Regions from separate parts of the Streptomyces sp. NPDC058751 genome, predicted to be linked through region 2. Evidence: predicted binding sites of a transcription regulator. Region 2 holds the regulator's gene; the other holds the start of a gene.
The links. Region 2 encodes HrcA, which represses chaperone genes, less so after heat shock. Its sites were predicted from a motif close to TTNGCACTCNGNNNNNCNGAGTGCNAA; they were not measured.

Region 1: a site for HrcA is predicted at 5,604-5,630, ahead of groL (chaperonin GroEL). Genes of this name have one in related genera too.

Annotation. Positions count from the first base shown of each region.
Region 1 is NZ_JBHYPZ010000018.1:31,113-38,173, reverse strand. It holds gene ACFW6B_RS18315 (trehalose-6-phosphate synthase) at 335-1,792, opposite strand; gene ACFW6B_RS18310 (glucosyl-3-phosphoglycerate synthase) at 1,872-2,816, opposite strand; SAM riboswitch class I at 3,022-3,178, shown strand; gene thrC (threonine synthase) at 3,196-4,494, shown strand; gene ACFW6B_RS18300 (MoaD/ThiS family protein) at 4,491-4,766, shown strand; gene ACFW6B_RS18295 (cold-shock protein) at 5,208-5,411, shown strand; gene groL (chaperonin GroEL) at 5,756-7,061, shown strand, end outside.
Region 2 is NZ_JBHYPZ010000001.1:8,578-15,638, forward strand. It holds gene ACFW6B_RS00035 (VOC family protein) at 1-124, opposite strand, end outside; gene ACFW6B_RS00040 (16S rRNA (uracil(1498)-N(3))-methyltransferase) at 172-921, opposite strand; gene ACFW6B_RS00045 (nitronate monooxygenase) at 918-2,012, opposite strand; gene dnaJ (molecular chaperone DnaJ) at 2,122-3,261, opposite strand; gene hrcA (heat-inducible transcriptional repressor HrcA) at 3,262-4,278, opposite strand; gene ACFW6B_RS00060 (MBL fold metallo-hydrolase) at 4,455-5,198, shown strand; gene ACFW6B_RS00065 (DUF3097 domain-containing protein) at 5,326-6,135, shown strand; gene hemW (radical SAM family heme chaperone HemW) at 6,175-7,061, opposite strand, start outside.

The DNA of each region.
Region 1 (7,061 bases), on a different contig from region 2:
CCTCAAACGCCGGAGGGGCTGGATCGTGCACCCGGCGACTCCCGTACCGGGGGCTCCGCCCCGGACCCCGCTCCTCAAACGCCGGAGGGGCTGGAACGTTCCCCGGAGGGGCTGAAGCGTTCCCCGGCCGGGGCTGAAAATCGCGCCTGCGAGGGACTGCGCCCAAACCACCGCACACCCGCACCCGGGATCCGGCGGGAGGGGCCGTGCCGGTACATCACATGCCCGTCGCCACCGACGGTCACATCTCCGTCCAACGGCGACGGGCGGATGTACCGGCACGGCCCCGACCCACCCACCGGCCCGGCACCGCACCCGCGCCCCCCGCTTCCGCTCAGGCCTCCAGTTTGCGCAGCTGGTCCAGGAACCACTGGGCCGGCGGGAGGGCGGTGGCCGCGGCGGCGAGCCGTTTGGTGCGTTCGGCGCGTTCGCCGGGCTGCATGACGAGGGCCTCGTGCAGCGCCCGCGCCGTGCCGGTGATGTCGTACGGGTTCACGGAGATCGCGTCCTCGCCCAGTTCCTCGTACGCCCCCGCCTCCCGCGACAGGACCAGCGCGCAGCCCTCGTCGGAGACGACCGGGATCTCCTTGGCGACGAGGTTCATGCCGTCCCTGATGGGGTTGACGAGGGCGACGTCGGCCAGCCGGTAGGCGGCGAGCGAGCGCGCGAAGTCGTCCTTCACGTGCAGCACCACCGGGGTCCAGCCGGGCGTCCCGTAGCGGGAGTTGATCTCGTCGGCGAGCCGTTGCACCTCGGCCGTGTAGTCCCGGTACACCGCGAGGTCCTGCCGCGAGGGATAGGCGAACGCCACGTGGACGACCCGCTCGCGCCACTCGGGGTGGTCGTCGAGGAGCCGCCGGTACGCCAGCAGGCCCCGCACGATGTTCTTGGACAGCTCGGTCCGGTCGACGCGCACGATCGTCCTGCGGTCCGCGCCGATCTCCTCGCGCAGCGCGGCCATCCGTTCCCCGACGTCCGCGCGGTGCGAGCGCTCGCGCAGGAACTCGGCGTCCGCGCCGAGGCCGTGCACCCCGACGCGGGTCTCGCGCACGGGAACCCCGGCACCGTCCAGGTGCTCGACCGTCCGGGGGACGCCCGAGGGCCAGGTGGCGCGGTAGTCGCCGGGGTCGGTCGCCTCCGCGCAGCGCATGAACGCCGTCGCCCACCGCCAGGTCAGGAAGGCCACCCGGTCCGCGCCGAGCATGCCCGCCATCAGCTCCGAGCGGATGTCGTCGGGGAGGATCCGGAAGTAGTCCTCCGGCGCCCACGGGGTGTGCGAGAAGTGCCCGATGCGCAGGTCGGGACGTAGCTCGCGGAGCATCCCGGGCACCAGACACAGGTGGTAGTCCTGCACCAGCACGGCCGCGCCCTCGGCGGCCTCTTCCGCCAGCGCCTCGGCGAAGGCGCGGTTGTAGACCCGGTACGACTCCCACTGGCGCCGGAACTCCGTGTCGAAGACCGGCTCCAGCGGGGTCTGGTAGAGCAGGTGGTGGACGAACCACAGCACGGAGTTGGCGACGCCGTTGTACGCGTCGGCGTGCGTGTCCGCGTCGACGGCCAGCATCCGTACGCCGTCCTCGTGGACCCCCCGCCGGACGGCCTCCCGGTCGCCGTCGCCGAGCGCGGAGCAGACCCAGAGGGCGCCCGCGTCCGGCCCGATCGCCGAGAGTCCCGAGACGAGGCCGCCGCCGCCGCGTCCGGCGTCCAGCGAGCCGTCCTCCCGTACCTGGTAGGTGACCGGGCCGCGGTTGGAGGCGACCAGAATCCTGTGGGCACCGTGCGTTGAAGCCATGCCTCGAAACCTAGCCCCGTCTCGAAACGCTCAAACGCGCCCTTCGGCCGTATGCGATGCCCGGCCGTTCAGGGCCTGACTACGCGGCTTCGCGCGCCTGGTACTCGGAGATCTCGCTCATCGGCGGCCTTTCCTCCGTGTCCACGGAATAGGTGCGCGGCCGGAAACCGTCGCGGTCGCGCTCGAACTGGGTGAGGGAGGGGCGGATCAGATGACCGCGCGCCAGCCGGAGCTGCGCGGTGCGGTAGATCGCGGCGGCCATGCGGCCGAGCGCCTGGCCGTCCTGGTGGCGGTGCTTGCGCACCCCGACGTCGACCTGGGCGAGCGCGTCCAGGCCCACCAGGTGCAGGGCGTCGACGAGCATGCCCAGTTCCACGCCGTAGCCGACGGGGAAGGGGAGCTGTTCGAGCAGTGAGCGGCGGGCCGCGTACTCGCCGCCGAGCGGCTGGACGAAGCCGGCGAGCTGCGGCCAGTGCATGTTCAGCAGCGGGCGGGCCATCAGCTCGGTGACCCGGCCGCCCTGCCCGCCCCCGCCGGCCAGCGGGCGGTCGTACATGGCCTTGACCAGGTCGACGCCCGGCTCGGTGAGCAGCGGGCCCACGATCCCGGCGACGAAGTCGGACGAGAACTCCTTGAGGTCCGCGTCGACGAAACAGACGATGTCACCGCTGGTCACGAGCAGTGACCGCCACAGCACCTCGCCCTTGCCGGGCACGGCGGGGATGCGCGGGAGGATGTCGTCGCGGTGCACGACCCGCGCGCCCGCGGCGGCGGCGACCGCGGCGGTGCGGTCCGTCGAGCCGGAGTCGACGACGACGATCTCGTCGACGAGGGGCACCTGCTGCATCAGGTCGTGGCGGATGATCGCGACGATCTCGCCGACCGTCTCCTCCTCGTTGAGCGCGGGCAGCACGACGCTGACCGTCGACCCGGCGACGCGTTTGGCCGCCATGAGCTTGTGGAGCGGTCGGTCGGTCACGGACCAGGAGCGTGTGCTCAGCCAGCTTTCGACTTCTCTCAGCACCGTCTGCGGCTCCTCACTGATTGATCACACGCCGTCATCGGCGTGCCCCGCTGCGGCCAGCGGCAGAACGATTGGCTCGTCTCGCGGTTCGGACGACTATCTCAACTGTCCTGGCCTTCGGTTACAGTCTTGAACAACGCGCATGACCATCGCATGTCCTGGATCGTCGGCGCGTATCGCGTTCAACAGTCCAACAATCAAATACCGCTCATCCAGAGGGGCAGAGGGATACGGCCCGATGAAGCCCCGGCAACCCTCCAGCCGGTCTCGTACCGATCGATGTCGATCGCGTCGCGAGGCTCCCGGCTAGGGAAGGTGCCAAATCCGTCTCACGGCGAAGTGCGTCGTGAGGAAGATGAGGAGAAAGGGCCTCGCCTCCATGGCTGCGCAGACAGTTGCAAGCACCACGAACTCCGCCGACGCGGTAGACCTCGGTCCCGCCGCGGCGCTTTCCTGCCGGGAGTGCGGACACCGCGTCCCGCTCGGCCCGGTCTTCGCCTGCGAGGAGTGTTTCGGCCCGCTGGAGATCGCCTACGACTTCTCGGCCTACGACGCCGAGGAGCTCCGCAAGCGCATCGAAGCGGGACCCGCGAACATCTGGCGCTACGCGCCGCTGCTGCCCGTCCCCGCGGACGTGGCGGACAAGCCGAACATCAACCCCGGCTGGACCAAGCTCGTCCAGGCCGACAACCTGGCCCGCGAGCTGGGCGTCGAGGCCGGGAAGCTCTTCGTCAAGGACGACTCCGGCAACCCGACGCACTCCTTCAAGGACCGTGTCGTCGCCCAGGCCCTCGAAGCGGCCCGCGCCTTCGGGTTCACCACCCTCTCCTGCTCCTCCACCGGCAACCTCGCCGGAGCGGTGGGCGCCGCGGCCGCCCGCGCCGGCTTCCGCTCCTGCGTGTTCATCCCGCACGACCTGGAGCAGGGCAAGGTCGTCATGGCCGCGGTCTACGGCGGCGAGCTCGTCGGCATCGAGGGCAACTACGACGACGTGAACCGTTTCTGCTCCGAGCTGATCGGCGACCCGGCCGGCGAGGGCTGGGGCTTCGTCAACGTCAACCTGCGGCCGTACTACGCCGAGGGCTCCAAGACGCTGGCGTACGAGATCTGCGAGCAGCTCGGCTGGAAGCTCCCCGACCAGCTCGTCGTGCCGATCGCCTCCGGCTCCCAGCTCACGAAGATCGACAAGGGGCTCCAGGAGCTGATCAAGCTCGGACTCGTCGAGGACAGGCCGTACAAGATCTTCGGCGCCCAGGCCGAGGGCTGCTCCCCGGTGTCCGTCGCCTACAAGGCCGGCCACGACGTCGTACGGCCGCAGAAGCCGGACACCATCGCCAAGTCGCTCGCCATCGGCAACCCGGCGGACGGACCGTACGTGCTGGACATCGCGCGGCGCACCGGCGGCGCGGTGGAGGACGTGGACGACGAGCAGATCGTCGACGCGATCAAGCTGCTCGCGCGCACCGAGGGCATCTTCGCGGAGACGGCGGGCGGTGTGACCGTCGGCGTCACCCGCAAGCTGATCGAGAACGGACTCCTCGACCCGGCCCTCACCACGGTCGTGCTGAACACCGGCGACGGCCTCAAGACCCTGGACGCGGTGGCCTCCGACACCGGGCTGACCGCGACCATCCGTCCGAACCTCGACTCCTTCCGAGAGGCTGGCCTCGCATCATGAGCGTCAACGTCCGCATCCCCACCATCCTGCGCACCTACACCGGTGGCGCCGCCGAGGTGAAGGCCGAGGGCACGACCCTCGCCGAGGTCATCGCCGACCTGGAGAAGAACCACACGGGCATCGCCGCGCGCGTCCTGGACGACCAGGGCAAGCTGCGCCGCTTCGTGAACGTCTACGTCAACGACGACGACGTGCGCTTCGAGCAGGGCCTGGAGACGGCGACCCCGGACGGCGCGGGCGTCTCGATCATTCCGGCGGTCGCCGGAGGCTGATCGTTACCCTGGGTAATGTAGAACACATCGCGTTCACAGAATTGCCTCCTCCGTGAGACAAACGGAGGGGGCAATTCTGTTGGGTTGAGCGCGCTAGAGTTGGGGAAGTCGCCTCCATTTGGATGTTGGTTTCATGCCGGACGCATATGAGTGGGCGTTCGTCGGCCGACAAGAAGTAGCCAAAGTGGCTCACCTTTTTGGGCATTTTATGGCATTTATGGGGTCCGACTTGCCCCGAATCCTTGCGCATTCTCCGCATATCATTGATCAGCCATGCCCGGAATTCTCGTCCGATTGACCTGTTGCAGAGGGCAGTTGGACAGATACATTCAGCCGCGGTCGACGCGTTCCGGCGCACACCCCCAACCGTTGGGGGGTGAGGTCTGACCCGGATCCGCGAAGTGTGGATCTGTGCAAGGGCCAGTAATAGGGGAGTTAGGCATGGCTCAGGGCACCGTCAAGTGGTTCAACGCGGAGAAGGGGTACGGCTTCATCGCGGTCGACGGTGGTGCGGACGTCTTCGTGCACTACAGCGCGATTCAGATGGACGGCTACCGCACCCTTGAAGAGGGTCAGCGAGTGGAGTTCGAGATCTCGCAGGGCCAGAAGGGTCCGCAGGCGGACATGGTCAAACTCGCCGTCTGATCGGGCGCGAACGACCACCGACGCACTCACGCACGAGGGGCCCGCATCCCACCGGGGATGCGGGCCCCTCGTGCGTCCTCCGCCCATGTGCCTGCGGGTGCCCTTGCCGCGGGCCCCGCGCAGGGGCGGGCCAGGGGTCTGTTTTCGGGAGGGGCGCTTGCACTCGCAGGGGTCGAGTGCTAATCATTGGCGTTAGCACTCTCCGAGTGAGAGTGACAGAACTTGGATCGGGCCGGCGAGGTCCACGGGCCTGTGGGGCAAGGAACCACAGGGCTCGAGGGCCGTCCGTCGCGGGCGCGGGCGCGATCCGGAGCAATCCACCCCGTCCGGGAGGACCACTTCACATGGCCAAGATCATCGCGTTCGACGAGGAGGCACGGCGCGGTCTCGAGCGCGGGATGAACCAGCTCGCCGACGCCGTCAAGGTCACCCTCGGCCCCAAGGGCCGCAACGTCGTCCTCGAGAAGAAGTGGGGCGCGCCCACGATCACCAACGATGGTGTTTCCATCGCCAAGGAGATCGAGCTCGAGGACCCGTACGAGAAGATCGGCGCCGAGCTGGTCAAGGAAGTCGCCAAGAAGACGGACGACGTCGCCGGTGACGGTACGACCACCGCCACCGTCCTCGCCCAGGCGCTCGTCCGCGAGGGCCTGCGCAACGTCGCCGCCGGCGCCAACCCGATGGCCCTCAAGCGCGGTATCGAGAAGGCCGTCGAGGCCGTCTCCGGTGCCCTGCTGGAGCAGGCGAAGGATGTCGAGACCAAGGAGCAGATCGCTTCCACGGCCTCCATCTCCGCCGCCGACACCCAGATCGGCGAGCTCATCGCCGAGGCGATGGACAAGGTCGGCAAGGAAGGCGTCATCACCGTCGAGGAGTCCCAGACCTTCGGTCTGGAGCTGGAGCTCACCGAGGGCATGCGCTTCGACAAGGGCTACATCTCGGCGTACTTCGCCACCGACATGGAGCGTATGGAGGCCGTCCTCGACGACCCGTACATCCTGATCGCGAACTCCAAGATCGCGAACGTGAAGGACCTGCTCCCGCTCCTGGAGAAGGTCATGCAGTCGGGCAAGCCGCTGCTGATCATCGCCGAGGACGTCGAGGGCGAGGCCCTGTCGACCCTGGTCGTCAACAAGATCCGTGGCACCTTCAAGTCCGTCGCCGTCAAGGCCCCGGGCTTCGGTGACCGCCGCAAGGCCATGCTCGGCGACATCGCCATCCTCACGGGCGGCGAGGTCATCTCCGAGGAGGTCGGCCTCAAGCTGGAGAACGCGGGTCTGGACCTGCTGGGCCGCGCCCGCAAGGTCGTCATCACCAAGGACGAGACCACGATCGTCGACGGCTCCGGCTCCGCCGACCAGGTCGCCGGCCGTGTGAACCAGATCCGTGCCGAGATCGAGAACTCGGACTCGGACTACGACCGCGAGAAGCTCCAGGAGCGTCTGGCGAAGCTGGCCGGCGGCGTGGCCGTCATCAAGGCCGGTGCCGCCACCGAGGTCGAGCTCAAGGAGCGCAAGCACCGCATCGAGGACGCCGTCCGCAACGCGAAGGCGGCCGTCGAGGAGGGCATCGTCGCCGGTGGTGGCGTGGCCCTGCTCCAGGCTTCCTCGGTCTTCGAGAAGCTCGAGCTCTCGGGCGACGAGGCGACCG
Region 2 (7,061 bases):
GACTGAACTTCTCGTACGGTCCCTCGGCGGCGCCCGACTGGGGCTTGAGGCCGAGGACTTCGGAGTAGAAGCGGTAGCAGCCGGCGAAGTCGGTGACGAGCAGTCGTACCTGGGCGAGTTCCATGGAGTTCCCCGGTGGAGGTGCGGACGGTGGGTCGGGCCGACGGCGGGTCAGGACCAGCGGCCGGTGCGGGCCAGCAGCAGAGCGGTGGCGACGGTCCCGGCCGTCGAGGTGCGCAGCACCGTGCGCCCCAGGTGGAAGGTCTTCGCGCCGGCCTCGGTGAAGAGGGCGACCTCGTCGGCGGAGATCCCGCCCTCGGGGCCGACCACCAGGACGATCTCCCCGGAGGCGGGCAGCTCGGCGGTGGCGAAGGGCTCGGTGCCGAGGGCGGTGTCCTCGTGGAGCACGGCGGCGAGGTCGGCTTTGGCGAGAAGTGCGGCAACCTGCCTGGTCGTCATGGCGTCCGCGACCTCCGGGAAGCGCGCCCGGCGGGACTGCTTGCCCGCCTCCCGGGCGGTGGCCCGCCACTTGGTGAGCGCCTTCAGGCCCCGCTCACCCTTCCACTGCGTGATGCAGCGGGAGGCGGCCCAGGGGACGATCGCGTCGACGCCGGTCTCGGTCATGGTCTCGACGGCCAGCTCGCCCCGGTCCCCTTTGGGCAGGGCCTGGACGACCGTGATGCGCGGCTCCTCGGGCGGCTCCTCGGTGACCGTGCCCATCCGCACGATCAGCCGGTCCTTGCCCTCGGTGCCGAGGACCACGCACTCCGCCCGGCGCCCGGCCCCGTCGGTGAGCACGACGTCCTCACCGCTGTGCAGCCGTTTCACGGAGACGGCGTGCCGTCCCTCGGGTCCGTCGAGGACGTGGCGTCCCTCGCCGTCCGTGTCGAAGTGCTCGACCAGGAACACCGGTGCCGTCATCGGGGCGCACCCTCTTCCGGGATCTCGGCGGCGGCCGACAACGCTGTCCCGGCGGCCGCGGTTTCTGCGTTCAGTACCTCCACGAGCCGCCCGGCGGGCAGGTCGCGGGCCATGCGGTGCCCCTGCCCCGCCCACAGCGCCGTGCCCTGCGCGTCGCCCGCCTTGGCGGCCGCCTTGCGCAGGGGCAGGGTGAGGTGGTGGACCTCGGGGTAGGCGGCGGGGGCGTACGGGCCGTGCTCGCGCATGAAGCGGTTGGCCAGCGCGCGCGCCGGGCGTCCGGAGAAGGCGCGCGTGAGCTCGGTGCGTACGTAGAGGGGGTCGGTCAGCGCCTGCTTGTGCACGGCGGGGGCGCCGGACTCGGGGGTGGCGAGGAAGGCGGTGCCGAGCTGGGCGGCGTCCGCGCCCGCGGCGAGGACGGCGGCTATCTGGCTGCCGCGCATGATGCCGCCGGCCGCGACGAGCGGGATCTCCACGGTCTCGCGCACCTGCGCGAGCAGCGTCAGCAGGCCGACGCCCGTCCCGTCCGTCTCCGGGTTGTCGCGGTGGGTGCCCTGGTGTCCGCCGGCCTCGACGCCCTGGACGACGACCGCGTCGGCGCCGGCCCGCTGCGCGCCGAGGGCTTCCTCGGCCGTGGTCGCGGTGACCAGGGTGAGGGTGCCGGCGCGCCGCAGCGACTGGAGCACCTCGGGCCTCGGGACGCCGAAGTGGAAGGAGACCACCGCCACCGGGTCGTCGAGGAGGACGGCGAGTTTGGCGTCGTAGCCGTCGTCGCGGCCGCTGTCCGGATCGCCGAGCCCGGTCTCGTACCAGGCGGCCTCGCCGGCGAGCTGGTGGGCGTACACCTGGACCGCGGCCGCGTCCGCGTACTCGGGCTGCGGGAGGAACAGGTTGACGCCGAAGGGACGGCCGGTCAGCCCGCGCAGCTGCTTGATCTCCTGGTACATGCCGTCGGCGGTCTTGTACCCCGCGGCGAGGAAGCCGAGCCCGCCGGCCTCGGACACGGCGGCGGCGAGCTGCGGGACGGAGACTCCGCCCGCCATGGGGGCCTGCACGATCGGGTGAGGGAAGAGATCGGTCAGCGCGGAGGACATGACGGCATGTTGTCACGTCCCCCGGACAAGTCCGAATCCGGTCGTCCGGCCGGATACGGCCTTTGACGTGGAGGGCACGGGGCGCTTCGGGCCCCGTGCCCCGCCTGGGTCAGCGGCCGTTGAAGGCGTCCTTCAGCCGGGAGAAGAGCCCCTGCTGACCGGGCTGGAACTGGCCGGTGGGCCGCTCCTCGCCGCGCATCTGCGCCAGCTCGCGCAGCACCCGCTCCTGCTCCGGGTCGAGCTTGGTCGGCGTCATGACCTCGACGTGCACGACGAGGTCGCCGCGGCCGCCGCCGCGCAGGTGCGTGACGCCCCGGCCGTGCAGCGGGATCGACTGGCCGGACTGCGTGCCCGGACGGATGTCGACCTCCTCCATGCCGTCGAGGGTCTCCAGCGGCACCTTGGTGCCGAGGGCCGCCGCCGTCATCGGGATGGTGACCGTGCAGTGCAGGTCGTCACCGCGCCGCTGGAAGGTCTTGTGCGGCAGCTCGTGGATCTCGACGTACAGGTCGCCGGCGGGGCCGCCGCCGGGGCCGACCTCGCCCTCGCCCGCGAGCTGGATGCGGGTGCCGTTGTCCACACCGGCCGGGATCTTGACCGTGAGGGTGCGGCGGGAGCGGACCCGGCCGTCGCCCGCGCACTCGTGGCACGGGGTCGGGACGACGGTGCCGAAGCCCTGGCACTGCGGACACGGCCGCGAGGTCATGACCTGGCCGAGGAAGGACCGCGTCACCTGGGACACCTCGCCGCGGCCGCGGCACATGTCACAGGTCTGCGCGGCGGTTCCGGGGGCTGCGCCCTCGCCGTTGCAGGTGCCGCAGACGACGGCCGTGTCGACCTGGATGTCCTTCGTGGTGCCGAAGGCCGCCTCGTCGAGCTCGATCTCCAGCCGGATCATGGCGTCCTGGCCGCGGCGGGTGCGCGAGCGCGGTCCGCGCTGCGACGCCGTGCCGAAGAACGCGTCCATGATGTCCGAGAAGTTCCCGAAGCCGCCCTGGCCGAAGCCGCCGGCACCGGCGCCGCCGCCCTGCTGGGACAGCGGGTCGCCGCCGAGGTCGTAGACCTGCTTCTTCTGCGGGTCCGACAACACCTCGTACGCGGCGTTGATCTCCTTGAACCGCTCCTGCGTCTTCGGATCGGGATTGACGTCCGGGTGCAGCTCGCGAGCGAGCCTCCGGAACGCCTTCTTGATCTCGTCCTGGGACGCGTCGCGGCGCACGCCGAGTACGGCGTAGTAGTCCGTGGCCACTTACGACTCCGCCAGGATCTGTCCGACGTACCGTGCCACCGCTCGTACCGCTCCCATCGTTCCCGGATAATCCATGCGGGTCGGGCCGACCACGCCGAGTTTGGCTACTGCCTCGCCGCCCGAACCGTAGCCGACGGAGACCACGGACGTGGAGTTGAGTCCCTCGTACGCGTTCTCGTGCCCGATTCGCACGGTCATGCTCGAATCCCCGGCCTCCCCGAGCAACTTGAGGAGCACGACCTGCTCCTCCAGCGCTTCGAGCACCGGCCGGATGGTGAGGGGGAAGTCATGTCCGAAGCGCGTGAGATTGGCGGTACCGCCGATCATCAGCCGCTCCTCGGTCTCCTCGACCAGTGTCTCCAGCAGCGTGGAGAGCACCGTCGAGACCGTACCCCGGTCCTCCGCCTCGAAGGCTTCCGGGAGGTCCTGGACGAGCTGCGGGACGTCCGCGAAGGGACGCCCCGCGACCCGGCTGTTGAGCCGGGCGCGCAGGTCCGCCAGCGACGTCTCACCGAACGGCGCCGGACAGTTGATCATGCGCTGTTCGACCCGGCCGGTGTCCGTGATCAGCACGAGCATCACCCGCGCGGGAGCCATCGACAGCAGCTCCACGTGGCGCACGGTCGAACGGGTCAGCGAGGGGTACTGCACGACGGCGACCTGGCGGGTGAGCTGCGCGAGCAGCCGCACGGTCCGCCCCACGACGTCGTCCAGGTCGACGGCTCCGTCCAGGAAGTTCTGGATGGCGCGGCGCTCGGGCGCGGTCATCGGCTTGACGCCGGCGAGCTTGTCGACGAAGAGGCGGTAGCCCTTGTCCGTGGGGATGCGCCCGGCGCTGGTGTGCGGCTGGGCGATGTACCCCTCGTCCTCCAGGACCGCCATGTCGTTGCGGACGGTGGCGGGCGAGACGCCGAGGCGGTGCCGCTCGGTGAGCGCCTTGGAGCCGACCGGCTCCTCGGTGCCCACGTAGTCCTGGACGATGGCGCGCAGCACCTCCAGCCTGCGTTCGCTGAGCATCGCGCACCTCCAGAAGTCGACTCGGTGGTCTTCGTGGCCTTCGCGGCATTCGCCTGGCACTCAGCGCACGCGAGTGCCAACGTTCCCCGGTTCAGTGTACGGCGGTCGGGCACGCCCCGGGCAAGGGCCGCCCCGCGATGTCGTGCACGGCACCCGGCCACCGTTAGCGTCGCCGCATGAGGCTGACTTGGGAAGAGCTCGGGTGGGAAAGGGTGGCGCCCCGGGTGGGGCGGCGGCGGCTTCCGCGCTGGGACTGCACGGCCGGGCTCGTCGTCGGCGAGGGGGCGGCGCTGATGATCGACGCGGGATCGAGCCTCGCGGAGGGCGCCGCGCTGCGCGCCGACGCGCGGGCCCTGACCGGCGGGCGTGTGACCCATATCGCGCTCACCCACCCGCATTTCGACCACGTGTTCGGTGCCGCGGCGTTCGCGGGCGCGCGGATCCTCGTCGCGGACGGTTCGTCCGGGGCGTACGGCGGTGGCCGCGACGAGCTGTGCGCGGACGCGGTGCGCAACGGGCTCGACCCGGGGGCGGCCGAGGAGGCGGCCGACACGCTCGTACGTCCCCGGCTCTTCGTCCGGGACACCCTGGACCTGGATCTCGGCGGCGGCGTCCGGGTCCGGCTGGTGCGGACGGGCGAGGGCCACACCGCGCACGACCTCGTGGCCGTCGTGCCGGGCGACCCGGCGGTGGTGTTCTGCGGCGACCTGGTCGAGGAGTCCGGCGAGCCGCAGGCGGGCCCCGACGCCGTACCGTCGCGCTGGCCCGCGGCGCTCGACACCCTGCTCGGACTGGGCGGCGAGGACGCGCTGTACGTCCCCGGCCACGGCGCGATCGTGGACGCCGCGTTCGTACGGGCCCAACGGGAGGCCCTGGCGGCGCGCTTCGGCCCGGCGGGGGCCGACCGGGCGGGTCCGTGACGGCGGCTCCCGGCGGGTTCCGGCTCCGCAGGTTCCGGCTCCGCGGGGGCCGGGCGGCCGGGGTCCGGCCCGGTCTGTTCCGGCGTGTCGCGGGGAGCGCCGGCGCGCTTCTCCTATCGTCATCCGAATGCGCCAGTACTCTCCGGACCTGACCCCGCCGTGGAAGAAGCCCCGGTCCGTGCCCGAGGTCCCGGCGGACCCGGGTCTGGTCGTCGAGGAGCCCGGCACCGGCTTCTGCGGCGCGGTGATCCGCTGCGAGGCGGGCACGGTGACCCTGGAGGACCGCTTCGGCAAGCACCGGGTGTTCCCGCTGGAGCCGCGCGGCTTCCTCCTGGAGGGCGAGGTGGTGACCCTGGTCCGCCCGGCGCCCGCGGCGCCCGTCCGCCCCGGCCGCACGGCGTCCGGCTCGGTGGCGGTCCCCGGCGCCCGCGCCCGGGTCGCGCGCGCCGGGCGCATCTACGTGGAGGGCCGTCACGACGCCGAACTGGTCGAGCGTGTCTGGGGCGACGACCTGCGCGTCGAGGGCGTCGTCGTGGAGTACCTGGAGGGCGTCGACGACCTCCCGGCGGTCGTCGACGCGTTCGCCCCGGGCCCGGACGCCAGGCTCGGCGTCCTCGTGGACCACCTGGTCCCGGGCTCGAAGGAGTCCCGGATCGCCGAGGCGGTCACGAGCGAGCACGCCCTGGTGCTCGGCCACCCGTACGTCGACGTCTGGGAGGCCGTGAAACCGTCCTCCCTCGGCATCCCGTCCTGGCCCCGGGTCCCGCCCGGCCAGGACTGGAAGACGGGCGTGTGCCGGGCCCTCGGCTGGCCGGAGAACACCGGCGCGGCCTGGCAGCACGTCCTGTCCCGGGTGCGCTCCTACAAGGACCTGGAACCGGCCCTCCTGGGCCGGGTGGAGGAACTGATCGACTTCGTGACCGCGCCGCCGGAGTGACGGGGACGGCCGGTGCGGCCGGTGCCGGACGTACCGCGCTCAGTCCACCAGGTCCCGGACGACGGCGTCCGCGAGGAGACGGCCGCGCAGGGTGAGGACGGCGCGGCCGGCGTCGTAGGGGCCGGCTTCGAGGAGTCCGTCGGACAGGGCGCGGCGGGAGGCCGCGAGGCCGTCGGGGCGGAGCAGGGAGAGCGGGCAGCCCTCGCGCAGCCGCAGTTCGAGGAGGATCCGCTCGACCCGGCGGTCCTCGTCGGCGAGGAGTTCACGGCCGGCCCCCGGGGAGCGGCCCTCGGCCAGTGCCGCCGCGTACGCCCCCGGATGCTTCACGTTCCACCAGCGAACGCCCCCGACGTGGCTGTGCGCCCCGGGGCCCGCGCCCCACCAGTCGGCGCCGCGCCAGTACAGCTCGTTGTGGAGACAGCGGCCGGCCTCGGAGGCGGCCCAGTTCGACACCTCGTACCACTCGAAGCCCGCCGCCGACATCACCTCGTCCGCGATGAGATAGCGGTCCGCGTGCACGTCGTCGTCCGTCATGGGGACCTCGCCGCGGCGGATGCGGCGGGCGAGCTGCGTGCCCTCCTCGACGATCAGCGCGTACGCGGAGACGTGGTCGGGACCGGCGCCGAGGGCCGCTTCGAGCGAGGCCCGCCAGTCGTCGTCCGACTCCCCCGGCGTGCCGTAGATCAGGTCCAGGTTCACATGTGCGAAGCCGGCCGCGCGGGCCTCGGCGACGCAGGCCTCGGGGCGGCCCGGGGTGTGCGTGCGGTCGAGCACCTTCAGGACGTGCTGCCGGGCGCTCTGCATGCCGAAGGAGATCCGGTTGAAGCCGCCGGCGCGCAGGGTCGCGAGGTACTCCGGGCCGACCGACTCGGGGTTCGCCTCCGTCGTGACCTCAGCGTCGTCCGCGAGCCCGAACTCGTCCCGGA